DNA from 2 places in the Rhizobium sp. 05L429 genome. Region 1 is predicted to be linked to the other one. Evidence: predicted binding sites of a transcription regulator. Region 1 holds the regulator's gene; the other holds the start of a gene.

Evidence for each region. Region 1 encodes LexA, which represses DNA repair genes until DNA is damaged. Its sites were predicted from a motif close to TGTTCNNNNTGTGTTCNG; they were not measured.
Region 2: AC1DNW_RS08140 (ribonuclease T2 family protein) is a predicted target of LexA. The motif match lies at 1,613-1,630, and genes of this name have one in related genera.

Annotation. Positions count from the first base shown of each region.
Region 1 covers NZ_JBFTNV010000018.1:113,886-125,373, reverse strand. The annotation lists gene AC1DNW_RS19895 (SGNH/GDSL hydrolase family protein) at 1-262, opposite strand, end outside; gene AC1DNW_RS19890 (pyruvate dehydrogenase complex dihydrolipoamide acetyltransferase) at 282-1,622, opposite strand; gene AC1DNW_RS19885 (pyruvate dehydrogenase complex E1 component subunit beta) at 1,638-3,035, opposite strand; gene pdhA (pyruvate dehydrogenase (acetyl-transferring) E1 component subunit alpha) at 3,051-4,097, opposite strand; gene AC1DNW_RS19875 (FtsB family cell division protein) at 4,244-4,564, opposite strand; gene eno (phosphopyruvate hydratase) at 4,701-5,975, opposite strand; gene kdsA (3-deoxy-8-phosphooctulonate synthase) at 6,118-6,963, opposite strand; gene AC1DNW_RS19860 (VOC family protein) at 6,960-7,847, opposite strand; gene lexA (transcriptional repressor LexA) at 8,045-8,770, shown strand; gene AC1DNW_RS19850 (ComEC/Rec2 family competence protein) at 8,751-11,174, opposite strand; gene gltA (citrate synthase) at 11,464-11,488, shown strand, end outside.
Region 2 covers NZ_JBFTNV010000006.1:100,419-104,466, forward strand. The annotation lists gene AC1DNW_RS08130 (DMT family transporter) at 1-540, opposite strand, end outside; gene AC1DNW_RS08135 (alpha/beta fold hydrolase) at 542-1,486, opposite strand; gene AC1DNW_RS08140 (ribonuclease T2 family protein) at 1,645-2,382, shown strand; gene ettA (energy-dependent translational throttle protein EttA) at 2,491-4,048, shown strand, end outside.

The DNA of each region.
Region 1 (11,488 bases):
GCAGCAGGATGACAAGATCGAGCGGCGCATGTGTCTGCAGGACGGTCGGCAGAATGCGTGCGCCGTTGCGATCGCAATCGGCAAGATGGTCGTCGAAGGCGGTAGTGCGGCCGTTCAGGCCTTCCGCAATGACGCGAGCTCCGCTTCCGAGCGTTGCCTGAAGCACGCTCGGCCAGCGGTTCTCATAGGCATGACGGCCGATCGTGTCGGCGTCATAGCCCCAGGTAAGCGAGTCACCATAGCAAAGAACAGTCTTCGTCATGTCCGCCTCCCGCGTCTGCTCAGACCAGCATGCCCATCGGATTTTCGATGTAGCCCTTGAAGGCCTGCAGCAGCGCGGCGCCGAGAGCGCCATCGACGCAGCGATGGTCGGTCGAGAGCGTCACGGTCATGACCGTCGCAATCGCCATCTCACCATTTTTGACGATGACACGCTGCTCGCCCGCGCCGACTGCGAGGATCGTCGCATGCGGTGGGTTGATGACGGCTGCGAAATTCTTCACGCCCATCATGCCCATGTTCGAGACCGAGGTCGTGCCGCCCTGATATTCCTCGGGCTTCAGCTTGCGATCCTTCGCACGCTTGCCGAGATCACGCATCTCGTTGGAGATGGTCGACAGCGTCTTCTCCTCGGCCTTGCGGACGATCGGCGTGATCAGGCCGCCGGGGATCGAGACAGCCACGCCGACATCGGCATGTTTGTGCTTGACCATGGCACTCTCAGTCCAGGAGACGTTGGCATCCGGAACATCGCGAAGCGCCAGAGCCAGGGCCTTGATGACCATGTCGTTGACTGACAGCTTGTAAGCCGGAGCGCTGTCCTTGCGGGGTGCGGCGTCGTTCAACTGGGCGCGCAGCGCCATCAGCGCATCGAGTTCGCAATCGACCGAAACGTAGAAATGCGGAACGGTCTGCTTGGATTCGACGAGGCGACGGGCGATCGTCTTGCGCATGCCGTCATGCGGCACAAGCTCGTAGGAACCCTGCTCGAAGAGCTTGAGCACGGCCTCGTCCGAAGCGCCTTTCGGAGCGGCAGCGGCGGGAGCCGGTGCAGCAGCCTGCGGGGCAGCAGCGGCCGGAGCGGCCTTGGCAGCACCGCCGGCAGCGGCAGCTTCGATATCGCTCTTGACGACGCGGCCATGCGGACCAGTGCCGGCAACGGCGGAAATATCGATACCGGCTTCCTTGGCCAGACGACGAGCAAGCGGCGAAGAGAAGGCACGCGCGCCGCCAGAGGAGACCGCAGCCGGTGCCGAGGCGGGAGCCGCCTGTGCGGGCGCGGGAGCAGCCTTCGGCGCCTCGGCTTGTGCCGGGGTAGCTTCAGCCTTCGGAGCCGGGGCGGCGGAGCCAGCGCCGCTTGCGGCAGCGGCGACATCCTCGCCCTCGCCGGCCAGAACGGCGATCAGGGCATTGACCTTCACGCCTTCGGTACCGGCCGCAACGACGATCTTGGCAACCGTGCCTTCGTCGACAGCTTCGACTTCCATCGTCGCCTTGTCGGTTTCGATCTCGGCGATCACATCGCCGGACTTGACCTTATCGCCTTCCTTGACCAGCCACTTGGCAAGATTGCCTTCTTCCATAGTCGGAGAGAGGGCAGGCATCGTGATATTGATCGGCATCGAAAGGCCCTCCCCTTATTTGTAGCAAACGGCTTTCACCGCATCGACCACTTCGCCGACATTCGGAAGCGCGAGCTTCTCAAGGTTGGCAGCGTAAGGCATCGGAACGTCCTTGCCGGCGATCGTCAGGATCGGCGCATCGAGGTAATCGAAGGCCTGCTGCATGACGCGGGTGGCGATTTCCGTGCCGACGGAGTTCTGCGGATAGCCTTCTTCGACGGTGACCAGGCGGCCGGTCTTCTTGACGGATTCGATGACCGTCGGAAGATCCATCGGACGAAGCGTACGCAGGTCGATCAGTTCGACGTCGATGCCGATCTTTTCAAGTTCCGCGACAGCCTTCGTGGCATAGGTCATGCCGATACCGAAGGAGACGACGGTTACATCCTTGCCCGGACGGTGGATGCGAGCCTTGCCGATCGGCAGAACGAAATTATCGAGCTTCGGCACTTCGAAGTGCTGGCCGTAGAGAATTTCGTTTTCGAGGAAGACGACCGGGTTCGGATCGCGGATAGCGGCCTTCAGCAGACCCTTGGCGTCGGATGCAGTGTAAGGCATGACGACCTTGAGGCCCGGGATCGCGCTGTACCAGGCCGCATAATCCTGGCTGTGCTGGGCGCCGACGCGGGCGGCGGCGCCGTTCGGGCCACGGAAGACGATCGGAGCGCCCATCTGTCCGCCGGACATATAAAGCGTCTTGGCAGCGGAGTTGATTATCTGGTCGATCGCCTGCATGGCGAAGTTGAAGGTCATGAACTCGACGATAGGCTTCAGGCCTGACATGGCGGCACCGACGCCGACACCGGCAAAGCCGTGTTCGGTAATCGGTGTGTCGATGACGCGGCGTGCGCCGAATTCCTGCAGAAGACCCTGAGTGACCTTGTAGGCGCCCTGGTATTCGGCAACTTCTTCGCCCATGACGAAGACGTTTTCATCGGCGCGCATTTCTTCGGCCATGGCGTCGCGGAGCGCTTCGCGCACCGTCATCGACACCATTTCGGTGCCAGCCGGGATTTCCGGGTCGTTCGGCACGAAAGCCTTGGGCTCGGCTGGGACGGGAGCGGCAGCAGAAGCACTGTTCGTCGGCTTCTCTTCCTGTGCAACCTGCGGAGCAGCGGCCGGAGCCTGCTGAACGGCGGCGGGAGCAGCGGAAATCGCGTCGGCCGATTCGCCGTCCTGCAGAAGGATGGCGATCTTGGCGTTTACCTTGACGTTTTCGGTGCCGGCCGGAACCAGCAGCTTGCCGATGACGCCTTCGTCGACGGCTTCGACTTCCATCGTCGCCTTGTCGGTTTCGATTTCGGCAATTACGTCACCGGAAGTGACCTTGTCACCTTCGTTCTTGAGCCACTTGGACAGCGTGCCTTCTTCCATCGTCGGAGAGAGGGCGGGCATGAGAATATCTATAGGCATGGGTTCCCTCCCCGATTAGAGCAGAATGTCGGTGTAGAGCTCGGACGCATCCGGCTCCGGATCAGCCTGGGCGAAATCGGCGCTATCGGCGACGATATCGCGGACTTCCTTGTCGATCGCTTTCAGATCGTCTTCAGTCGCCCAGCCCTTTTCCATGACACGCAGACGGACCTGCTCGATGGGGTCCTGCTCGGAGCGCATCTTCTGCACTTCTTCCTTGGTGCGGTACTTCGCCGGGTCCGACATGGAGTGGCCGCGATAGCGATATGTCAGCATTTCCAGGATGATCGGGCCCTTGCCGGAGCGGCAATGTTCGAGCGCCTCATCGGCAGCAGCCTTGACGGCACGAACATCCATGCCGTCGACCTGGATGCCGGGGATGCCGAAGCCGGAACCGCGCAGCGAATAGTTCGACTGCGCGGTAGCGCGCGCCGTCGAGGTGCCCATGGCGTAACGGTTGTTCTCGACGATATAGATGATCGGCAGCTTCCAGAGAGCAGCCATGTTGAAGCTCTCGTAAACCTGGCCCTGGTTGGCCGCGCCATCACCGAAATAGGCGATGGATACGCTGTCATTGCCACGGTAGCGGTTTGCAAAGGCAAGGCCTGTTCCAAGCGAAACCTGGGCACCGACGATGCCATGGCCGCCGTAGAAATGCTTCTCCTTGGAGAACATATGCATGGAACCGCCCTTCCCGTGGGAATAGCCGTTGCGACGCCCGGTCAGTTCAGCCATGACGCCGCGCGCTTCCATGCCGGTAGCCAGCATATGGCCGTGGTCGCGATAGGCGGTGATAACCTGATCACCTTCCTTCTGGGCCATCTGCATGCCGACGACGACAGCTTCCTGGCCGATGTAAAGGTGACAGAAACCACCAATGAAGCCCATGCCGTAAAGCTGGCCCGCTTTTTCCTCGAAACGACGGATAAGCAGCATCTCGCGATATGCCTTGAGCTCCTCGTCCCGATCGAAATCGGCGATAGGACCGCCGTTCGATATCTTGCCTGCGGATTTCGCACTGTTTTTGCGGCTGGAAACGGTCGCGGTTTTGCGCAACGCCATTCAACCCTCCCTATGGGTTTATCGGTTCTCAGGTGGCGCGTACCATAGGGAAGAAAAATGACCACAGCAATGCCATAATTGCATGGCTCATATTCGCAGGTAAATTATTGATAAAGAACGAGAATTCTGGATTAACCTAAATTCGGTTAATTGCGGTAGTGATTGTAAATTACAATCTCGTCTGCGCGCGACATATTGAGCTGATACCGCGCCTTTTCGTCGAGCATATCCTTGTCCAGCGAGCCGTCGCTAAGAAGTGCAACCTGCGCTTCGAGATGCTCGCGCCTGGTCTTCAGCACAACCAATTCCTTCTCGCGCGCGATACGTTGGCGCTCGAACGCCTCCGTCGCACGCAGACCATAATCACCATGGATGCAATGATAGCCGAAATAGGAGAGGAACGCGACCGCCATGGCCGGAATGACGAAGCGACCGGTCTTTCTCTTCTTATGATGCTTTGTCCACATACACGCATGCTCTGTAACGCATTACCAATCCCTTCAATTTACCGCGCAGAGATTAACCGTTCATTGACTCAGACTTGACGCAACAAAAAACCCGCGCCAAGGCGCGGGTTCCAAATGCCTGATTCATAAGATCGTATTAGCCGCGAATGATGGAACGGCCGGCATACTCAGCCTGAGGGCCAAGGCCTTCTTCAATGCGGATAAGCTGATTGTACTTGGCAAGACGATCCGAGCGCGACAGAGAGCCGGTCTTGATCTGGCCGCAGTTGGTGGCAACTGCGAGATCGGCGATCGTGGAGTCTTCCGTCTCGCCCGAGCGATGCGACATGACGGCGGTGTAGGCTGCCTTGTGCGCGGTGTTGACGGCGTCGAGCGTTTCCGTCAGGGAGCCGATCTGGTTGACCTTGACGAGGATCGAGTTGGCAACGCCCATGCGGATACCGTCACGCAGACGAGCCGAGTTGGTGACGAACAGGTCATCGCCGACAAGCTGGCACTTCTTGCCGACAAGATCGGTCAGCGTCTTCCAGCCTTCCCAATCGTCTTCTGCCATGCCGTCTTCGACGGAAATGATCGGGTACTTGCCGACGAGTTCGGCGAGGTATTCGGCCATTGCGCCCGGTTCGAGCGTGCGGCCTTCGCCTTCCATTACATACTTGCCGTCCTTGAAGAACTCCGTCGAGGCGCAATCGAGGCCGAGATAGATGTCCTCACCCGGCTTGTAGCCGGCTTTCTCAACCGACTTCATGATGAAGTCGAGGGCTTCCGGAGCGCTCTTCAGGCCCGGTGCAAAACCACCTTCGTCGCCGACATTGGTGTTGTGCCCCTGGGCAGCGAGTTCCTTGCGCAGCGTATGGAAGACTTCCGAGCCCATGCGGACGGCTTCACGGATCGAATCTGCGCCAACCGGCAGGATCATGAATTCCTGGAAGTCGATCGGGTTGTCGGCATGAGCGCCGCCGTTGATGATGTTCATCATCGGAACCGGCAGAAGGCTTGCCGAAGCACCACCGACATAACGGTAGAGCGGCAGGCCGGAAGCCTCCGCGGCGGCCTTGGCGACAGCAAGCGAAACGCCGAGGATGGCGTTGGCGCCGAGGCGTGACTTGTTCGGCGTACCGTCGAGCTCGATCATGATCTTGTCGATCTGAATCTGGTTTTCAGCATCGATGCCGCCGATCGCGTCGAAGATCTCGGTATTGGCGGCTTCGACGGCCTTTTCGACACCCTTGCCGAGATAGCGCTTGCCGCCGTCGCGTAGTTCGACAGCTTCATGCGCGCCAGTCGAAGCGCCCGAGGGAACAGCCGCACGGCCCATGCTGCCGTCTTCGAGATAGACATCGACTTCGACGGTGGGGTTACCACGGCTATCGAGAATCTCGCGGGCTATGATATCGGTAATTGCAGTCATGGTTTTTTCCTGCTCGGTGGGTGGATAAATCGTTTGAAACCGTCTTAATCGAAGGTGCGCAAATTACAATGGCAGTTTGCGGCACCCTTCGGCATGCAGTTCCACTCGTCGCTATATTACGATCATGTCAGGCTTTTGACTGTCAGCCTTTAGCGATCGCGTCGAAAGCCAGCAGCTTTTCCAGAAGCCGCGGCATATCCTTGAGATAGACCATGTTCGGGCCGTCGCAGGGCGCGTTATCCGGGTCCTGATGGGTCTCGATAAAGACCCCGGCAACACCGACCGCCACGGCAGCGCGCGCGAGCGTCTCCACGAATTGCCGTTCTCCGCCGGACGTTTCCCCCTGCCCACCCGGCTGCTGGACCGAATGAGTGGCGTCGAAGATAACTGGCGCACCGGTGGCTGCCATGATCGGCAGGGAGCGCATGTCGGAGACCAGCGTGTTGTAGCCGAAGGAAGCGCCGCGCTCGCACAGCAGAATGTTCGGATTGCCACTCTGATTCAGCTTGCCGAGCACATTCTTCATGTCCCAAGGCGCCAGGAACTGGCCCTTCTTGACGTTGATGACGCGGCCCGTCTTGGCAGCAGCCACCAGAAGATCAGTCTGGCGAGACAGGAAGGCCGGTATCTGCAGGATATCAACGACCTTCGCTACTTCGGCGCATTGTTCTTCGCTGTGAATGTCGGTGAGAACCGGAATGCCGAGTTCCTTCTTGAGATCAGCGAATACTTCCAGCCCCTTCTCAAGGCCGACACCGCGTTTGCTCGACAACGAAGAGCGATTGGCCTTGTCGAAAGACGTCTTGTAGACAAGCCCTATGCCGAGCTTGGCGCACAGTTCCTTCAATGTGCCGGCCACCATGAACGCATGGTCGCGGCTTTCCATTTCGCAGGCGCCGGCGATCAGCGACAAGCGGCCGGTATTGGAGAAGGTGACCTTACCGGCGCCCTCGCCGACCGTCACCTGGGAATTGGTATTGGAGCTCATGATGTTTCCTCGAAGGCGAAGAGCACGCCCTGGCCGGGCGCGGGCTTCACCAGAATACGGTTGCCCTTGCGTGTATAGGTCACCCCGTTAGCAGCCAAATGCGCTTCTGTCACGGCAAGATCGCCCGCATGGAAAAGGATCGCCCGCCCACGCAGGCCGCGATCGGTGTCCGGCGTCGCCAGATCGAAATAGGCCTCCAGACCCGCCGGGTTCATCAGACTGATTTTTGTGTTTGCCAGAGCAACTCTCACCCCAAAACCGGTCTCATCTGCGGCGTCGGCTCTTGCCACGCCACGGACGAATTCGCCGAAGGCCGAAGGCTCGGGCGCGGCTAGAACTATCTCGGCAATTCCGGTTACGCCGTTGACGTGAGCTTCGAGCGCGCTGCGGTCAGCAGGGAGCGGATTGACGCGCTCGACGGCGAAGAGAAAGAAATCCGGTGCMCGGAGGTCACCGGCGAAGGCGAGCCGGAAGCCGGCAATGCTCTCCGTGCCATCCGGCATTTTCACGGGACGTTCGAACTGCAACACAGAACCAGCGCTAATGCCGCCTTTAACGAATCGAGCATGTTCATGCTTTGCATCCGCGGCACTGAAGGCGATAGCAGACAGGCCCTCGCTGCCGCAGCGAAAACGAAAGGCCTGATCGCGGGCTGTGAAGACATTGCCATCACGCGCCGTCCTGTCGCTCTCCTCGACACTGGCGACGCCGAGCGGCTCGAGATAGCTCCTGTCGGCGAAGAAAACGCAGGCATTTTCCGTACCGAAGGGATGGCGCGCGTCCGGAGCGACGGTGAAGCCCAGCTTGCCTAACCTCTCGCGTGCAAGGGCGATATCGGTAACCGGCAAAACGAGATGATCGATCGCAAGCGTGTCTTGGGTCATCAGCTACTCTCCAGCAATCACAAGGAGATGTGCTTCAACAAGCCTTACGAAGCAAGGCCGGACGGGCCGGGCGCCGACAAAAATAAAATTCTCAACACAATGGGGAGAAATTTTACGAAAATTTAGCCACTTGCGGAACACATATGGAACATATAGTGTCCGTTCTGGATTTGTTTCAATACTGGGGTCACACGCCGATGCTCACGCGCAAACAACAGGAACTTCTTCTTTTCATTCATGAAAGGATGAAGGAATCCGGCGTTCCGCCATCTTTCGACGAGATGAAGGACGCCCTGGATCTGGCCTCGAAATCCGGCATTCATCGGCTGATCACGGCGCTCGAAGAACGCGGCTTCATTCGCCGGCTTCCGAACCGGGCGCGTGCGCTCGAAGTCATCAAGCTGCCGGAAGCCTACAGCTCGAGCCTACAGCCAAGGCGCGGCTTTTCACCAAGCGTCATCGAAGGCAGCCTCGGCAAGCCGCAACCTGTTGCGCCTCCCGCCGCGGCAAAGTCAGCACCTGCGGCCGACAACGGCAATTCGGTTTCCGTGCCGGTCATGGGGCGCATCGCTGCCGGCGTGCCGATTTCGGCAATCCAGAACAACACCCATGACATCACCGTTCCCGCCGATATGCTTGGCTCCGGCGAACATTATGCGCTCGAAGTTCGTGGCGACTCGATGATCGAAGCCGGCATCTTCGATGGCGATACCGTCATCATCCGCAACGGTAGCACGGCCAATCCGGGTGACATCGTCGTCGCACTCGTCGATGAAGAGGAAGCGACGCTCAAGCGCTTCCGCCGCAAGGGCGCATCGATTGCGCTCGAAGCCGCAAACCCCGCTTACGAGACCCGCATTTTCCCGCCGGATCGCGTCAAGGTCCAGGGCAAGCTCGTCGGCCTCATTCGTCGCTATCACTGACCGGTGACCGGTMAACATCAGCGAATGTGTCGCTACGCCAGTCATAGGCACGGTGGCGCATCCAGGGCCGTGGTAATGCGTCGAATGTAGCGGCAACCGCAACTCCGCCATCTGTGAAACGAAGCTCGATCGAGCCTGTCTTGCGCAATGTTTCGCCGGTAAAGAGCAGAGCTCCGGATCGGCAGCCGTCAAGACGCAGACGGACAGGGGTGACGACGATATCGGCCGTATCGCAGGCAGGGCCCAGATAGGCTGCATTGTCGATAACCGTCAGTTTCTTTCCATTGCCGAGCATGATGGCGCACCAGGCACCTTTCAGGCACGAGAACCGTGACGGCGAACCGATCGCGACACGTCTTATCGATTCTCTGGCTTCATTCTGTTGATCCCGCGAGAGCTGCAGTCTTTTGCCTTCGGGCGCAGTGGGCCTGTTGGCAGCTTCCAGCATGACTGGCTTCCTGTGCTCTTCGATGGCAAGCGCCCGCTGCCATTGTTCGAAGATGAAGGCGGGTGGCTTTTCGCGGTTCGAAGCTATCGCCTCTCCATCGACAACAGCAACGAGGCTACCGTCTTCGGCAATGGCGATGTCGGGCATTGCCTCTGATGGCAGCGCCGCGACAGCAAGCGTGGAGAGAGCGACGATTGCCGTTCCGATATGCCGCAGTCGAGTTCTGAGGAGGGTCAGCAGCAGAAAACCGAAAACAGCCGTCGGGAAGTACCAACCCGGCAAACGGCCCACATCGATATTGCCACCCCAGCTCGATACCGTCTTTGCGATTGTAATCACCAGATCCAGCCCGAAGCCTGCCACATGCCATGCCCAGCCGTCCAGGCCAAAGGGCATCAGCAGCATCGCCAGCATCCCAGCCGGCATGACGATGAAGGAAATCACCGGCATGGCCGCGAGATTTGCCGGCAGGCCATAGGCTGTCAGCCGGTGGAAATGCTCGATCGAAAACAGCGCGGTAGAGAAGCCGCCAATCAGCGACGTCAGGAAAATGCCACCAAAGAAACCGCCGACCACGAAGAGGGGCTTCATGACCGGCAGGTTGGCAAAGACATTCTCCCACATCGGCCGGCCTTTCCAGAGATCGTAGCCGGCGACCAGGGCAAGTGTTGCGGCAAAGGACATCTGGAAGCTCGGCCCCAGCACCTCCGATGGCGAGATCGCAAGGATCACAAGAGCGGATAGCGCCACGTTTCTGAGGCTGATCGATGGCCGGTCAAAGAAGACGGCAACCAGCATGATGGCCATCATGATGAAGGCACGTTCGGCGGAGACGGCAAAGCCGGAGATCAGATAGTAGGCCGTCACCGCCGCGAGCGCACCGGCCGCCGCGATTTTCTTGGTCGGCCACGCCTGGGCAATGCCGGGAAAAAGGCTAAGGACGACGCGCAGGCCGACAAAAAAGATGCCGGCGGAAAGCGCCATATTGAGACCGGAGATCGCGACGATATGGGCAAGGCCGGACTGCCGCAGCGCGTCCGTCGTGTCATCCGAGATCGCCCGTCTCTCGTCGGTGACAAGCGAAGCGGCAAAGGCGCCGGTATCGCCCGGCAGGGTGGAGCGTATGCGATCGCCGATGCCACTCCTGAGGCGATAGAGCCATTCGAGTGTCGCCTCACCGACCGAGCCCGCTTGCTGTGGCTGCAAGGCAAGCTTTTTCGGCGCGCCATAGAAAAAGCCGTTGGCGCCGATGCCGTCAAAATAGGCACTGAAAGCAAAATCATTCAGGTGGGGAAGTGCGGGGCCTGCCGGAGGCGTGAGACGCGCCCTGCCCTCGATGACGTCGCCAAGCTCGAAAGGCTGCGCGGCGCCTCTCACGAGCACTGTAATGCGTTTAGGCGGACGCTTGATCTGCGGCGCGTCTGTTCCGGTGACGTCAAGAATGTAACGCCAGCGCCCCCGCCCGTCGCCTTCGCGGCGCTCGATCCTGCCTGTTACCGTTGTCGTTACGGCTGAATCGAGGATCAGGGTCTGCGCCCGCCATGTTTCGACCTGTGCCGAAAGCATTCCGCCGGCAAAGAGAAGCAGAGCAGAGAGCGTCGCCCGCAATTTCGGCCGGCCATACCCGCAAAGTACGACGGCACCGAGGACGACAAAAAGGCAGAGACCAAGCGAGACAGCCGGAAAATCCGAAGCTGCCAGAAACCAGGTCGCGGCACCCGCACCAAGGAAGACCGGCGAAAAAAGAATGAGGCGACCGTAGCCAGCCTCTTCGACCGCCATGCGGACAGACGATCGGATGTGTCGTTTCGCAACGGCGATCAGCCGCCACTGAAACGGAACCGTAGCCTGCGTCCTTGCCAGTTGCGTCACAATGGCGCGCGGTGCGGCATCGGCAAAATCCATCTTTGCATCAATGGATTGCACATGCCGTTCTGCTGTATCGAACCCCGTCATATTCGCTTGGACCCGCCCCCGGAGATCGGCAGAATGCAACCTCAGATCAAAACGCGCAAACAATAATCGATTGAAATACGAGGAAAATTTGCGGCAGCAAAAATCCAGTCAAATCATGGTGTTCTGATATGCGTGAGGCTCATCGCTGCACTGCCTAAAAGATGATGCCGCGATGCACAAAATGGCGTCACGGTAACTTGGCATTAGCTTCGCGATCATATAGCTATCGCTTAGGACGCTTAACCCTTATGGCGCTTTTGCGGCGCCACCGCCACCCCGGAGGATCAGCATGACGGATCAAAGCGCTACAATCA
Region 2 (4,048 bases), on a different contig from region 1:
CAGCACGCGTGTCATCAGTGCGAAGACGGCGATGCAGAAGGCACTGACGACGGGCAGCAGGGCGATGTAGCCGACCTGCTCGAAGCTTGGCTGGATGATCAGCATGGCGCCGAGGAAGCCCACGGCGCAGGCGCTGTAGCGCCGCCAGCCGATGGTCTCTTTCAGAAAGATGCTGCTGAGGATCGTCAGGATGATCGGCTCGACGAAGAAGATGGCGATCGCATCGGCAACCGCCATGACCTTCAGCGTTGTGACGAAGCTGATCATCGAGATGGTGACCATCGCGCCGCGGATCGCATGATACCAGCTCTGCTTCAGCGAGACCTGGATCTTGGCACCGCGCAGAAATATGAAAGGCAGCATGGTGAGCGACTGGATGACGAAACGGAAGGCGGCAACCTCCGTCGAGGAGATCGTTGTCGTCGCCAGCTTCGAGAAGATATCGATCAGCGGCGAGATCAGCACCGAGAGCAGCATGAAAAGCAAACCGAGCGTCACCTCGGATGAGGCGGGATGGCGGGTGGAACTCAGGCTCGTCATCTCAGGTCCTTTCGCTCGGGACCGTGCGGATTGCCTCGTCGCACCAACCGGCGAAATCCGCAATTGCCGTTTCCGCGCCGATCTCGTTCAGCGTTTCATGCCGCATGTCCTGATATATCTCAGTGCTGATACGGGAAAAGCCTTGGCTTTTCAAATGCTTTGACAACCAGAGTACGGCTTTTCCATTGTTGGTCGCCGGGTCATTACCGCCGCCGACAAGATGGATCGGCAGGTCCTTCGGCAGCTTCCCGAGCTGCCGGTCTTCTATGCCGCGGAAAGTGAGGGCGAAGACGTCCAGCCAAAGCGATACGGAGGCATCGAAGCCGCAAAGCGGATCGGCAATATAGGCGTCGACCTCGGCAGGATCGCGCGACAGCCAGTCGAATTCCGTGCGGTGATCGGGAATGGATTTGCCCCAGGCGGCAAATGTCAGCCTCGGCAGCATGTCGCTCGGCACGTCGGAGCCTTTCAATGCGCGCTCGGCAAGCAGGATCGCTTGCGCGGTGCGGCCGGAAAGACCGACGGCGAAATTCGAATTCCAGATAGCAAGGGCGGCGAAACGGCCGGGAAGAGCGGCGGCAGCGTTCAGCGCGATCAGGCCACCCATCGAATGACCGAACAGGATGACCGGCAGGCCGGGATGGCGGTTCGTGGCAAAGCCGTGGATGGCGGCGATGTCGTCGACGACGTGTTCGATGCCGCCCCGTCTTGCGAAACGGCCGAGCGGTCCATCGGGTGCGGTGGTCTCGCCATGGCCGCGATGGTCATGCGCGTAGACGTGATAGCCTCTTGCGGCCATGGCCTCGGCAAAGCGCCGGTAGCGGCGCGAGTGTTCGGCAAGCCCGTGAGAAATCATCAGGATAGCCCGCGCTTGTCCCTCCGCTGGCTGATGATGATAGGCAAGCGAAGCCCKGGCATTCTGAAGCCGCAATGTCTCGGAAAACATGCATTCCTCCCGCGCTCAAAAGACCAGATATCAAGGCAAATGCAATATTGCGGTTTGGCTCATACATGAGAAAGCATGGTTTTCGTTGCGATTCAGGGTTGCGCAAACTCCGTCTTCATGCTTTTTTGTTCCTGTATTGTTCTTTGTCGGGGCTATCAATGGGCAAGTTTTTCCTTTCAATTTCCATCCTGTTTCTTTCGTTATCGTCAGTCGGTTCCGCATCCGCGCAGGAAAGCGGGCGCACGCGCTTCATCCTGGCGGCAAGCTGGCAGCCGGCTTTCTGCCAGACCAACCAGAAGAAGGCGGAATGCGCCAACCAAAGCGGCGACCGCTACGACGCGACCAACTTTTCTCTCCACGGTCTGTGGCCAATGCGGCAGGACTATTGTGGCGTACCCACCGATCAGAAGGCTGCAGATAAGGACAGTAATTGGACGAGCCTGCCGGCCGTGAGCCTTTCGGCCGAGACGAAGGCGGCACTCGACAAGGCGATGCCCGGCACGCAGTCGGGTCTTGATCGGCATGAATGGATCAAGCACGGCACCTGCACGAAAATGAGTGCCGACGATTATTTCACCACCGCCATTCATCTGATGGGCGATCTCAATGCTTCTGCCGTGCGTGATCTCTTTGCCGCCAATGTCGGCAAGACGCTGAAGGCCGATGCAATCAAGGCGGCCTTCGACAAGAGCTTCGGCGCAGGCGCCAGCGACCGGGTGAAGATGAGCTGCCGGCGCGTCGGCAACAAACGCGTGATCAGCGAGTTGACGATCGGGCTTTCGCAGGATGCCGTTTCTGCTCAGGCAAAGGAGAAGGGTCTTGGCGGCCTCATCCAGGGGGCAGGGCAGACGTCCTTCGGCTGTGACGAAGGCCTTGTGGATGCTGCAGGCTTCTGATGGAAACATGCCGAAATCCTGACGAAACAGGGTTTCGGCGTTGCCCGCGGGCGTGGTTTCGCCTACATAGCGGCCACGATTTCAAGTTTCCGCCCGGAGCATCCCAGCATGGCACGCCAGTTCATCTATCACATGTCCGGCCTCAACAAGGCCTATGGCAACAAGAAGATCCTCGAGAATATCCATCTTTCTTTCTACCCCGACGCCAAGATCGGTATCCTCGGCCCGAACGGCGCCGGTAAGTCCACCGTGCTGCGCATCATCGCCGGTCAGGACAAGGAATATACCGGTGAAGCCTGGCTCGCCGAAGGCGCGACGGTCGGATACCTGGAACAGGAACCGAAACTCGATCCGAACAAGACAGTGTTTGAGAATGTCATGGAAGGCGTCGCCTCCAAGACGGCTGTGCTCGAGCGCTACAACGAATTGATGATGAACTATTCCGACGAGACGGCGGATGAGGGTGCAAAGCTCCAGGACATCATCGACAGCCAGAACCTCTGGGATCTGGAAAGCCAGGTCGAGATGGCAATGGAAGCCCTGCGCTGCCCGCCGCGCGACGCCGAAGTCACCAGCCTTTCGGGTGGTGAGCGCCGCCGTATCGCGCTTTGCCGCCTGCTGCTGTCGCAGCCGGATCTGCTGCTGCTCGACGAACCGACCAACCACCTGGACGCCGAGACGATCGCCTGGCTTGAAAAGCATCTGCGCGACTATCCGGGCGCCGTGATGATGATCACCCACGATCGCTACTTCCTGGACAACGTCACCGGCTGGATCCTCGAACTTGATCGCGGCCGTGGCATCCCCTACGAAGGCAACTACTCGGCTTACCTGCTCGCCAAGGCCAAGCGCATGCTGCAGGAAAACCGCGAAGAGGCAGGCCGCCAGAAGGCGATCAGCCGCGAACAGGAATGGATCGCTTCCAGCCCGAAGGCCCGTCAGGCGAAGTCCAAGGCGCGTATCAAGTCTTACGAACAGCTGGTGGAAGCCGCCGAGAAGCAGCGTCCCGGTGACGCGCAGATCATCATCCCGGTCAGCGAGCGTCTCGGCCAGGTGGTCATAGAGATGGAAGGCATCACCAAGGGCTTCGAGGGCCGCACGCTGATCAGCGATCTGTCGATCAAGCTGCCGCCGGGCGGCATCGTCGGCATTATTGGCCCGAACGGCGCCGGCAAGACGACGCTGTTCAAGATGATCACCGGCCAGGAAAAGCCGGATGCCGGATCGGTCCGCGTCGGCGAGACTGTGCATCTCGGTTATGTCGACCAGAGCCGCGACGCGCTCGACGGCAACAAGACGGTCTGGGAAGAAATCTCGGGCGGCGCCGAAATCATCAAGCTCGGCAAGTTCGACATGAACTCGCGTGCCTATTGCGGCGCCTTCAACTTCAAGGGCGGCGACCAGCAACAGAAGGTCGGCAATCTCTCGGGCGGCCAGCGCAACCGCGTTCACCTTGCCAAGATGCTGAAGGCCGGCGGCAATGTTCTGCTGCTCGACGAACCGACCAACGACCTCGATACGGAAACGCTCGGCGCTCTGGAAAGCGCGCTGGAAGCATTTGCAGGCTGCGCGATCATCATCAGCCACGATCGCATGTTCCTCGACCGTCTGGCGACGCATATCCTCGCCTTCGAAGGTGACGGCCATGTTGAATGGTTCGAAGGCA